3 regions of the Lentibacillus songyuanensis genome follow, and region 1 is predicted to be linked to each of the others. Evidence: riboswitches for the same ligand, from Rfam matches in the RefSeq annotation. Region 1 holds a riboswitch; each other region holds the start of a gene.
What was found. Region 1 has a riboswitch for S-adenosylmethionine ahead of WMZ97_RS20080 (5-methyltetrahydropteroyltriglutamate--homocysteine S-methyltransferase). Riboswitches for the same ligand answer to the same signal wherever they lie in the genome.
Positions count from the first base shown of each region.

Region 2: another riboswitch for S-adenosylmethionine. It lies ahead of WMZ97_RS11020 (homocysteine S-methyltransferase family protein); the one in region 1 lies ahead of WMZ97_RS20080 (5-methyltetrahydropteroyltriglutamate--homocysteine S-methyltransferase).
Region 3: another riboswitch for S-adenosylmethionine. It lies ahead of WMZ97_RS16770 (methionine ABC transporter ATP-binding protein); the one in region 1 lies ahead of WMZ97_RS20080 (5-methyltetrahydropteroyltriglutamate--homocysteine S-methyltransferase).

Region 1 covers NZ_JBCLVH010000032.1:4,705-8,943, forward strand. The annotation lists gene WMZ97_RS20075 (MaoC/PaaZ C-terminal domain-containing protein) at 1-379, shown strand, start outside; gene WMZ97_RS20080 (5-methyltetrahydropteroyltriglutamate--homocysteine S-methyltransferase) at 428-1,540, opposite strand; SAM riboswitch class I at 1,611-1,717, opposite strand; gene WMZ97_RS20085 (cation:proton antiporter) at 1,796-3,601, opposite strand; gene rbsK (ribokinase) at 3,951-4,239, opposite strand, start outside.
Region 2 covers NZ_JBCLVH010000009.1:97,286-101,524, forward strand. The annotation lists gene WMZ97_RS11005 (ABC transporter permease) at 1-293, opposite strand, end outside; gene WMZ97_RS11010 (ABC transporter ATP-binding protein) at 277-1,059, opposite strand; gene cysK (cysteine synthase A) at 1,288-2,202, shown strand; SAM riboswitch class I at 2,406-2,502, shown strand; gene WMZ97_RS11020 (homocysteine S-methyltransferase family protein) at 2,601-3,653, shown strand; partial or broken gene WMZ97_RS11025 (5-methyltetrahydropteroyltriglutamate--homocysteine S-methyltransferase) at 3,789-4,239, shown strand, end outside.
Region 3 covers NZ_JBCLVH010000020.1:38,286-42,524, forward strand. The annotation lists gene WMZ97_RS16750 (arsenate reductase family protein) at 1-238, shown strand, start outside; gene gcvH (glycine cleavage system protein GcvH) at 321-704, shown strand; gene WMZ97_RS16760 (toprim domain-containing protein) at 841-1,194, shown strand; gene WMZ97_RS16765 (thioredoxin family protein) at 1,203-1,523, shown strand; SAM riboswitch class I at 1,617-1,725, shown strand; gene WMZ97_RS16770 (methionine ABC transporter ATP-binding protein) at 1,875-2,903, shown strand; gene WMZ97_RS16775 (methionine ABC transporter permease) at 2,893-3,561, shown strand; gene WMZ97_RS16780 (MetQ/NlpA family ABC transporter substrate-binding protein) at 3,846-4,239, shown strand, end outside.

The DNA of each region.
Region 1 (4,239 bases):
GACGATCACGGAAGCTGACATTGTCAATTTTGCTTCATTAAGCGGGGATTGGTTCCCTTTACATACCAATATCGAATACGCGAAAGATACACCTTTCAAGCAACGGATAGCCCATGGTATGCTCGTGCTATCCATTGCGACTGGCCTGCTTGAATTGGAACCAGGCATTGTTGTCGCCTTTTACGGGATGGACAAAATCCGGTTCACGAATCCGACATTCATCCAGGATACAGTTTCGCTCAATATGAAGGTCACAGATAAGATCGATAAGGGTGAAACTGGCGGAGTCATTGCGGCAGAATTAGTAGTGAAAAAACAGACAGGAGAAAACATCATTGTTGGCGGGATGAGCATGTTAGTGAAGAAACGCAAGGGATAGGCTCGCAAAAAACCCCAGCTAATTTCTAGTTGGGGCTCATGAATTCAATTACCATACCTCGTCAGCTATCTCCAGTACATGGCGAATTTTCTTCCATTGGTCTTCCTCGCTGATATCATTGCCTTCCTCAGTAGAGGCAAATCCGCATTGCGGGCTTAGGCACAACTGATTAAGTGGCAAATAATCACTTGCATCTTTAATCCGCTTTTTAATTTGTTGCTTGTCCTCTATTTCGCCAACTTTCGTCGTAATCAATCCAAGCACCACATATAAGTCATCCCGGTTCACATAATTAAGCGGCTCAAATCCACCAGACCGTTCATCATCAAACTCCAGGAATAGGCCATCAACATTCAGCTCACTAAAAATTGTTTCGGAAGCCGCATCATACGACCCTTCTGCAAAGTAATGGGAACGATAATTGCCTCGGCAAATATGCATGGTAATTAGCAAATCATCCGGACGTTCGGCTATCGCTTCATTAATTGCCCGTGCTGCAATTTTTTGCATCTCTTCCGGTGTATATCCTCGTTCACGAATAGCTGCCCGACCTTTTTCCGATAAATACGATGACCATGATGTATCATCAAGCTGTAGATATCTGCATCCAAGATCATAAAATGCTTGAATGGCTTTTTTATATGCATTGGTTAAATCCGGAAGTAACGTCTCGATCGTTCCATATACCTTTGGATCAATGCTACCCCGGAGAAGTAACATATTCGGGCTCGGAATAGTCATTTTAGCTACATGATCTGGACCGACATGATTGTTTAAAAAGCGAAAATGGTCAAGCATTGGATGAGCATCGTCAAAATCGACTTTCCCTGTGATGCGAATAGAACGATTCCTTGCTTCAATTCCGACAAAATGCAAACCACTATCCGGATCGTACCCTTCCACACCGGTCAGCCCTTCCAAAAAGTCAAAATGCCACCAAGACCGGCGAAATTCACCATCGGTAATTGACTTTAAGCCAACTTGCTTTTGTTTTTCGATCAGCTTCACGATTTCCTCGTCCTCAACAGTCCGCAGTTCTTCCACTGTTATTTCGCCATTTGCATACTGGCTCCTGGCTTGTTTTAACCGTGCTGGGCGAAGAAAACTTCCAACATGGTCTCCTTGAAATGGTGCACGTTTTTTCGTTTCTGTTGTAGACATTGCTGTTAACCCCCTTAAAAATGTAAATAAAAAATTCCTCCGATAAGAAGGAATAATGATACGAATTCACTTCTTATCTTTCAGGTTCTTTCACCTGTTAGAATTAGCACCTTTTCCCCAAATGGGTAGGTTGCTGAGGTGTCCCCGGGCTAGTCCCTCGACCTCTCTTGATAAGGAATCATTTATTGAATTGTACCTATCATATCAGTTTGGCGGCAAATTGCAACTATTTTATCATTTTATACTTGCGGGAAGTTAATTTTTATTTCTTGTTTCCCCAAGCAGTACAAGCTCATCACCGTCATCCAATGTAAATCGTTGACGCCACGTGATGAATTCAAGGCTATCATCTTTCTTTTTCACAAAAAGTGGCGTTCCATAGCGTTTGATATCTTCTTTATTCACTTTATGTTTTTCATCAATTTCCACGGTTTTTATCGAATAGCTCGTGTTCACTTGACGGTTCAGTTCACGGAAAATTGCATCCTCACCAAACAATAAATGCGCCTTTAATGAGGTAGCAACCTCTTTTCCTTTTTCATCACTGTCAGGCGATTCAACTGGTAAGACAAATGTATTATTGTAGCCGAATTCCGGGACATAGGACTGGTAAATTAATGCATTATACGCCGCATCACCGGTCATGGCAAGAATCGTCTCATAAGGAACAAAATCAATTTCGAACTGTGTATGCTCGGCCAGGATCTCCCCTTGGAACGTTTCGATTCCCTTATCCATCGCTGGCTGCAAGCGGTCCTCAGAACTATCAGTTATTAACACTGGAATCTTAAATTGCTGCAAGCTTTTGGCCAACGCAACTGAAAAACTGCTGGCACCAACGATCAATACACCAGGTGGTTCAGAACTAGCCAGCTTAAGTTTTTTCGCCAGCGGTCCGATCGTAAATCCATGGGCACATACGGTAATAAAAACCAGCGCAAAAGTTAACGCCGTGAGCAATGTGGCATCTTGATAGCCATCATCGATTAAAACGGAGGCAAAATAACCGGAAACCGTAAGCGCAACTACACCACGTGGCGCAATCCAGCTAATCAGTGTCTTCTCTGCGATGGAAAGTTCCGTTTTAATCGTCGAAATCCAGATCGAAAGCGGCCTGACAATGAATAGCATAACAATGACGAACCCAATGATTGGCAGTGTGAAAACTTGTCCAATAACCTCTCGTGTCAGCGAGGCAGTCAGTAGAATAAAGATAGTTGATGTCAGAATCACGGAGATATTTTCAACAAAATGACCAACATTTTCGATTGATGATACATATTTTTTCGAACGCCCAATACTTAGCCCCATAACCGTTACTGCCAACATTCCCGTTTCATGCATGACAACTTCGCCGATCATAAAGCATAGCAAGACAAATGATAAAATAATTGGTGACTTCAAGTATTCTGGGAACAATCCTCTGCTGACCATAACGCTAACCAAGATTCCGATAATGAAACCAAGAATCACAGCGAACACTGCACCCAAAAAGAAATTCCATAAATATTGGAAGGACAAATGCTCATTGACCAGAATTTTAATCACTTGATACGCAAACAGCGCGAGCAACGGACCAAATGGATCGACAATAATTCCTTCCCATTTTAACACGGTTGCTGTCCGCGATTTTAATTTGGCCTGCCGGAGTAATGGAATGATAACCGTTGGACCGGTTACAATGAACAATCCGCCAATAATGAAAGCAACTTCCAAGCTTAGGCCGGCGATATAATAAGCAGCGAGTGACCCGCCAATCCATGCCAGGAAAGCACCAAAAGTTACAATTCGAAATACGGACTTGGAGATACCTCTGAGTTCTCGTACGTCAAGACTTGAGCTTCCTTCAAATAGAACAACGGCAACGGCAAGGGAAATCAGCGGACTGTATAAATCACCCAGCGCCGCTTGTGGATTAATCAGTCCAAAAACAGGGCCAATCAATAGCCCCGCAATCGACATAATCACAATCGAAGGCCACTGAATACGCCATGCAAGCCATTGCGAAAAGATCCCCAGGCCAAGTATGACAACGATACTAATTAATGCAGCTTGTTCCATAAATTAACAACACTTTCTATTTTAGATTCAAAACATAATCATTTCCCCATATTCTAGCAAAAAATGGGATGTTGCACTAGCACAAGCGCAATATTTTAGCAAATTGTCGCTATTTGTCGCATTAACCCCTAAAAGTAAGGGTTATTTAAACACCCCGTTCTTTGTTGCAAAAACAAAAAAACTTCTCTCAACAATAAAAAGAAGGTTTGTTTATCAACAAATGTTTCATGACACCTCTCATCTTCGGATCGCTTCCTAGCCTTTTTCTGAATTTGGCACCATGTGTATCTTTTGGCGGTGCCGAGGTTTCACTGAGGCAGTAACTCATCCTCACTTAATAAGAATAAGACTATTCACTACATTTCCGTTCAGCCAAAAATGCTATCAGCTCACCCTCTGTTGGATAGGAAATTTGAGTGCCGTTTTTGGTCACACTTAACGCGGCAAAGCCTTGCGCACGTTGGATTGCTTGTGCGATATCACCTGTTTGCACAAGCGATTGCGCGAAACAACCAATAAATGCATCTCCAGCCCCTGTTGTATCTACAGCTTGAACCGTATATGCATTAAACCGCTGTACCGTATTATTGGTAACCCAGAGTACCCCGCGGCGACCTAACGTGATAATGACATTTTTC
Region 2 (4,239 bases), on a different contig from region 1:
TGTAATGCCAGAATCATAGTACCCAGTGTTTCATCCGCTGTTTTTATACTAGCAAGAAAGAATCCAAGTCCGGTGCCGACCAGAATCGAGATGATCAAGCCGATGATGAGATGACGAAAACTGGCCATCAAATCATAAACAAGTGTCATATCCTTAAAGCCTGAATAAATGGCTTCAAAAACAGAAAGCGGGCTCGGTATCATCGATTCAGGCCAAATGTGAAGGAGAACAATTCCTTGCCAAATAACAAGCAGTAACACAAAAAAGATGAGGCGTTTAATGGCTACCCGCATAGTCAAGCTCCTCCTTCATTACCTGGTCAATTTCTGTTTTTAAAATCGCCATGATCTTTTCTTCCCATTTTGCCATATCCTCCTGTTGTCTAGGACGATCAAGTCCTATGGCGAAGTCCTGGATAATCCGTCCCGGCCGAGCTCCCATAACCAGCACCCGGTCAGACAACTTAATCGCCTCGCGGATACTGTGTGTGACAAATATCACCGTTTTTTTCGTTTCCAGCCAGATTTTTTCAACCTCATCCTGTAAGACACTTCTTGTTTGCTCATCCAACGCGGCAAATGGTTCATCCATTAATAACACCTGCGAATTCATAGCCAGCACCCTGGCAATCGCCACCCGCTGCTGCATCCCGCCAGATAACTCATGAGGGTAGTGATTAGGAAAGTTACTGAGCTGTACCATCCGCAAATATTGATTTGCTGTATGCACCTGCTCTGTTTTGCTCATTTTCTTCCGCAGTGGAAACATGACATTTTCTTTGACACTCATCCATGGGAATAATGCTGCTTCCTGAAAAACCACCCCCCGATTCGGATGAGCTCCATCAATTATTTCGCCATCTAAGAAAATCGCTCCGGATGTTGGGTTTTGCAGCCCGGCAATCATAGATAACAATGTTGACTTTCCACATCCCGATGGACCCAATATCGAAACAAACTCTCCTTTCTTTATGGTTAGCTGAATATTATCCAGCACCTGTAACGGGTGTTCTTGCTTATTCGGAAACTGCTTAGATACAGCATCGATCGTCAACTCCATCGTATTTCACCTCGATTAAAGTAAATAATTCTCATAAATTTAGTATGAATTAAAATGATTGTAGCATGCTTTGGGTATTTTTCCAATAGATTTTTGCCTATATTTTGTGAAAGCAAATAAAATGCTGTGCATTTTCATTTGAAATTGGTATGATTAATTATATAGTAAACCACTAGGAATTCATGTTTTTGATAAAAATTCATGAGCAAATAAGGAGCGTGAGTTAGAATGACCATTGCGCAAAACATAACGGAACTCATCGGGGAAACACCTGTGGTCAAATTAAATAGGCTGGTTCCCAAGGGGGCTGCTGCTGTTTATGTAAAGCTTGAATTGTTTAATCCGAGTAAAAGTGTCAAGGACCGTGCCGCTTACAATATGATTAAAATGGCTGAAGAAAAAGGGATACTGAAGCCTGGGGCAACCATTATCGAGCCGACCAGTGGCAATACCGGAATCGGGCTGGCCATGAATGCCGCCGCAAAGGGGTATAACGCTATCATGGTAATGCCCGATAACAGCACGGCAGAGCGTAAAAATATCTTAAAGGCTTATGGGGCAAAGGTTGTTCTCACCCCTAGCGAGGAGAAGATGCCTGGTTGTATTAAAAAAGCTTTGGAATTGCAAAAAAAAATTCCCGGCAGTTTTATCCCGCAGCAATTTGAGAACGAAGCGAACCCGGATATCCACCGAACAACAACTGCACTCGAGATTTATGAACAAATGAATGGAGAGCTTGATGCTTTTGTCTGTACGGCTGGAACCGGAGGAACGATTACGGGAACCGGTGAAGTGTTAAAAGACAAAATCCCAGGCTTAGCGATTACAGTAGCTGAACCTAAAGGATCACCCGTGCTTTCTGGTGGAAAACCTGGACCGCACAAGCTGGTTGGCACAAGTCCTGGATTTGTACCGCAAATCTTAAATACCTCCATTTATGACGAAATTATGCAAATCGAGGATGAAGATGCGATTCAAATGTTCCGGCAGCTGCCACAGCAGGAGGGCATCTTTATCGGCCTTTCCGGGGCAGCAGCTGTTTATGCCGCCATTGAAGTAGCTAAACGAACCGGCCCTGGCAAAAAAGTGCTATCCATGGCTCCAGACAGCGGCGAGCGGTACCTGAGTATGGATCTTATTTAAAAAAGAGTGTGGAAGTTTGATTGAGCGTTCTTCCGGTTTGGCTGGAGTAGCGCACGGGTTCCGCACGTTGAGAGATACGGGGAACAGGTCATGTCCCGGCAACGCGGAACATTGTACCTGTTCCCCGTATCTCAAAATTCATGCTTGACATTTTCCTGCTTTGCCCGTATAGTAGGCTCTAATAATTAAATAAATTGAATTTTTTCTTATCCAGAGAGGTGGAGGGACTGGCCCTTGGAAGCCTCAGCAACAGACATGTGTACTGTGCTAATTCCAGAAGCGTTATGCTGAAGATAAGAAGAGCTGAAGCTGTTGGTATCAGGCTCTCTTCTTATTTATAAGTGGAGAGCTTTTTATTTTACCAAATATATAACCAAGTATTAAGGGAGGAAAACATCATGTCAAAGCGCAGTTTGGAACAACGTTTGGAAGAAGGTACGGTTATTGCCGGAGAAGGGTATCTATTTGAATTGGAACGCAGGGGGTATTTACAAGCGGGTTCATTCGTACCGGAAGTTGCACTGGATAATCCGGAAGCACTTAAACAGGCATACCGGGACTATATGAATGCGGGCTCTGACGTTGTATTGGCATTTACATACAATGCGCACCGAGAGAAAATGCGCATCATTGGCAAGGAGAATCTGTTAGAACCGTTAAACCGTAACGCCATTCAACTAGCGAAAGAAGTTGCCAAAGAGCACCCGGTTGAAGAAGCTCTTGTAGCCGGGAACATCTCCAATACAAATATATTTGACCCGCAGGATCCAGCATCAAAGGAACAGGTCCGAAGCATGTTTGCCGAAATGGTGTCATGGTGCAAACAAGAAGATGTCGATTTCATTAATGGAGAAACTTTTTACTATTACGAAGAAGCGTTAATTGCCTTAGAGGAGATTACCAAACAAGGATTGCCAGCCGTCATCACTTTTGGACTGATGGGTGAAAATATTTTACGGGATGGCTACACGGTTGAAGAAGCCTGCAAACTTCTTTCTGAAAAAGGAGCACTCGTTGTTGGCATGAACTGCTTCCGTGGACCGGATACCATGCAGCCGTACCTTGCCAGTATCCGCAATCATGTCGAAGGATATGTTGGAGGGTTGCCAATTCCATATCGGACCAGTGAAGACCATCCAACGTTCTTTAACTTACCCGATGGCGGATGCAGCTGTCACTTGCCATTGGAAACAACATTCCCAACTGCGCTTGACCCGCTCTATCACAACCGGTATGAGCTTGCAGCATGGGCAAAGGAAGCAAAAGACATTGGTTTAAATTATATCGGTTTATGCTGCGGGGCGTCTCCCGCTATGTTACGTGCAGTGGCGGAAGCGGTTGGTTTAGAAACTGTTAATTCCAAATATTCCCCTAACATGGAAAAGCACTTTTTATTTGGAGAAGATAAGACGTTGAAAAAGCATAACTTGGACTATCGATTGAAGGCTTAAGTTTATGTAAACAAGGCGATTCATATCATGTATTATACGCAATACATGATATGAAATCGCCAATCCATCCAGAATAATACAAAAGAAAGAAAGATTTTATTGAATTTAACGAAATTGTCGGTGGTCGTGCGGTTGCCAAACCTTCCGTATAGTAACAGTGAATTCAGCAGACAAGAACTAATTGATATCGCATTAAAGGTTGTCAATGAAGCTTTGGCCAAACAAACCAGAAGACTTGGTTGTAACCACACATTTATGCCGGGGAAATTTTCAATCTAATTGGGCATTTGAAGGCAGTTACGCCCAAATCGCACCAACCCATTTGCTAAGGAAAACGTAGATGGCTTTTTCCTGGAGTACGATGACGATCGTTCAGGCTATTTTAAACCGCTGGAATATATCCCAAAAAATGATCCGCGGGTGGTACTGAGAATTTTAACTTCTAAAAGTGGGGAGCTTGAGGTTAAAGAGGCACTCAAGGCATGGATTCAAGAAGCTTCTCAGTATGTTCCGCTCGAACAACTATGCTTAAGTACTCAATGCGGTTTTTCATCAACACACCATGGGAATAAACTAACCGAAGATG
Region 3 (4,239 bases), on a different contig from region 1:
AGATGAACTGTTGGAGTTGATCAAAAAAAGTGGGCAGCCCGCAAAGAAGTTTTTTAATACGAGCGGGAAAAAGTATCGTGAGGGGAATTTTAAGGAAAAAATTAAAAATGCAAGTATTGGGGAAATGGCAGAAATGCTCGCATCAGACGGGATGTTAATTAAACGGCCGATTGTAACGGATGGCCAGAAGGTAACGGTTGGATTTAAGGAAGAACTATTCCAGGAAAACTGGTTATAAATGAAGATGAAACACTAGAAATAAACAGGAATACCTAGTATAGTTATAGTATTATTTTAATGAATTAACGGAGGGGATTTCAATGAGTTTACCGGAAGACTTATTATATTCAGAAGAACACGAATGGGTAAAAAAGGAAGATAACAACGTACGAATCGGGATTACTGATTTCGCGCAAGATGAGTTGGGTGACATTGTATTTGTTGAATTACCAGAAGTTGGTGACGATATTGAAGCAGACGAGCCTTTTGGAAGTGTCGAATCTGTAAAGACAGTCTCGGAGTTATATGCACCAATCAGCGGTAAAGTCGTTGAAGTGAATGAAGAATTGGATGACAGTCCCGAATTCGTGAATGAATCACCATATGAAAAAGCATGGATGGTCGTTGTTGAACCTTCTGATGAATCAGAATTAGATGAATTGTTATCTGCAAAACAATATGCGGAAGTTATTCAGGAAGGCTAATTTTCCCATGAATGCACGTATCGTACCAGAAGGCTGGCTTGCACCTTGAAAATGGTGTAAAGTCAGCCTTGTTCACATCATAGGCTAATGTTGCAAGGACTTTTTTGCTTGATTTATGAAGGAGTGCTGTGGGATCATGATACATGAATCGGATAAAGTGATTATTGTTGAGGGGCTAACCGATAAAAAGCAAATTAACAAGGTGATCACAGAAGACTTGGAAATTGTCTGTACGAATGGAACGCTTGGTGTGGAACGGTTTGACGAGCTTTTATACACGTATGATTTAGATAATAAAGACGTCTTTATTTTAGTTGATGAGGATGAATCGGGGATCAAGCTGCGTAAACAATTGGCCCGGGAATTGCCGCATGCCAAACATTTGTATGTCAGTAGTGAATTTCGGGAAGTAGCAACAACTCCTGAACAGGTACTCGCAACAATCTTGGCAGGCAAACGCATTGACGTTAATCCGATATTTTTAATGTAGGGTGATTCATGTTGCAACAGTTTACAGAGGAAGTAATGACAAAAGAGAATTATTTCGTATATATTTTTACCCCATTGTGTGGCACATGCAAACTGGCTAGAACAATGCTGGATAAAATTGAATCGGTTCATGGCACAGACGTTTTCTATGCGATGAATGCTTCACTAAATCCGGAGTTTATGCAGAATTACAAGATTGAAAGTGTCCCATGCTTGTTAATCAAACAGGGTGGGGAGATTAAGGAACGGGTGTATGCATTCCGCTCGATTGGCCATATCTATCATTATCTACTGGAATATAAACCGGAACTGTTTGCGAATAATGCTTAAATTAGGAATTAGCGGACTATTTATTGCCGTATTGACACTTCAGAATTTAAGTGCTAATATCAATTTCATCATTAGCAATTTAATATGCATTATCTCTTATCTTGAGCGGTGGAGGGACTGGCCCTATGAACCCGCGGCAACCTTCAAATAATTCGTTTGAAAGGTGCCAATTCCTGCAAAGTTTTTCTTTGACAGATGAGGGAACGTGAAAGTATAATGACGTCTTTCTGTTCTCTTAACAGATGGGCGTTTTTCTGTTTTGGCGGGGTATAATAAGTGATAATCAATCGTCTTACAATGACACCGACTCAACCTTACTGGAATGATAACAACGGAAAAGGAGGACTACACTTGATTTCAATTGATGGGTTAAGCAAAGTTTATACATCTAATAATAAGAATATTACTGCTGTTGATGATTTAACGCTAGACATCAAGGAAGGTGAAATATTCGGCGTGATTGGTTATAGCGGAGCCGGTAAAAGTACCTTTGTTCGGCTGCTGAACCGATTGGAGGAGCCGACAAGCGGGCGAATTGTCATTCATGGGAGGGAAATCACGAACATGAATGCGAAACAGCTCCGTCTGGCACGGCAAGAGATTGGGATGATTTTTCAGCACTTTAATCTGCTTTGGTCACGTACGGTAAAAGATAACATTGCTTTTCCTTTAGAAATTGCCGGTGTGCCAAAGGTGAGACGGGACAAGCGGGTGCAAGAATTAATTGACCTGGTAGGGCTTTCTGAACGGGAGAATGCCTACCCGTCCCAGTTAAGTGGTGGACAGAAACAACGGGTTGGCATCGCTAGGGCGCTGGCAAACGATCCAAGAGTATTATTGTGTGATGAGGCAACATCGGCGCTTGATCCGGAAACAACCAATTCCATTTTGAGTTTATTGGTTGATATTAATAAACAGCTTGGATTAACCATTATTTTAATCACTCATGAAATGCACGTTATTCGTAAAATTTGTAACCAGGTGGCAGTAATGGAAAATGGCAAAATTGTCGAGCAAGGAGATGTGCTGGATGTGTTTTCACGGCCGAAACAACAAGTGACGAAACGGTTTGTAGAACAAGTAATGGGTGCAGCAGATGATCATGAGGATATAACTGAGTTGATAAATATTCATGATCGCGGAAAAATTGTTCGCTTGCATTTTATTGGAGAAACCACGAATCAGGCACTCATTAGTAAGGTGGTAAAGGAATTTGCGATTGATATCAATATTTTGCAGGGGAAAATTACCCAGACACAAGCTGGAGCTTATGGGACATTATTTGTCCAATTACTGGGTGAAGCAGCTGATTTGGACAAGGCAATTGATTTTATCCGAACTACCTCAGTAGAAGTGGAGGTGGTGCATGATGCTAGCTGATTTATTTCCGAACCTGAAAATGGAAGATTTTTGGGAGGCCACCTATGAGACGTTTTATATGACCATCTTGGCATTGATTGGCACGTTTATCCTTGGCATTTTGCTCGGACTGCTGCTATATCTGACGACCAAGGGTGGTATTTGGCAGAATAAGTTAATTAATTTTATTGTTGCTGCGGTGGTTAATATTTTCCGAGCAATCCCGTTTATTATTTTAATTTTGCTGCTATTTCCATTCACTAACTTTTTAATGGGAACGATACGGGGACCGAATGCAGCTCTTCCGGCATTAATTATTGGAGCTGCCCCATTTTATGGACGATTGGTGGAAATTGCCTTAAAGGAGGTGGATAAAGGGGTTGTAGAGGCAGCTAAATCCATGGGGGCAAAAACAAAAACCATTATTTTTCGTGTCTTGCTCCCAGAATCCATGCCAGCATTAGCTTCCGGTTTAACCGTCACAGCGATTGCTTTGATCGGTTATACCGCAATGGCAGGTGTTATCGGTGCCGGTGGTTTAGGGAATTACGCTTATTATTTCGGATTCCAGCGGCGTGAGTTCGACATTGTGTTTGTTTGTACTGTTGTTATTGTACTAATTGTATTTATTTTTCAGTTCATTGGAGACTTTATTTCCAATAAATTAGATAAGCGATAGAAAGGCGTAAGTGCCCATTTAGCGGCGTATGGACTGCGACCTGACAAGAAGGGTGGTTCGGTGTTGCTGCGCAAAGCAGCGGTCTTAACCAAACATTCCTACCGCAGGAGATAAAGGAAACATGCCACTAAAACAGGGGTATGCCGACGCCCGAGCGACAGCCCGTTCTTAGTCGGCCTTCCTTTGTCCGCTGAAACGATGTTGATTTATCGTACGGAGGTGAAGGAAGTCCACTAGCCGCCGGGCACTGAAGCCAGACAATTTGGAAAAGGGGAAAAATTATTATGAAAAAGATCTTAGCAATTGTTTCTGTATTTGTTTTACTAGTTTTAGCAGCATGTGGTAATTCCGATGAAGGTAAAAAAAGCGATGACGGCAGCACAACCATTAAAGTTGGAGCAACCAGCGTTCCGCATGCCGAGATACTAGAGAAAGCAAAGCCAATCCTTAAAGAAAAAGGGATTAACTTGAAAATTGAAGAATACCAGGATTATGTGTTGCCAAATGATGCCCTTGCAGACGGTGATTTAGATGCAAACTACTTCCAGCATATACCTTATTTAGAAAATGCGATAAAAGATACTGGATATGATTTGGATTATATTGATGGCATTCATATTGAGCCAATGGGTGTTTACTCGAAGGATTTTGACAGTATTGATGATGTGAAAGATGGTA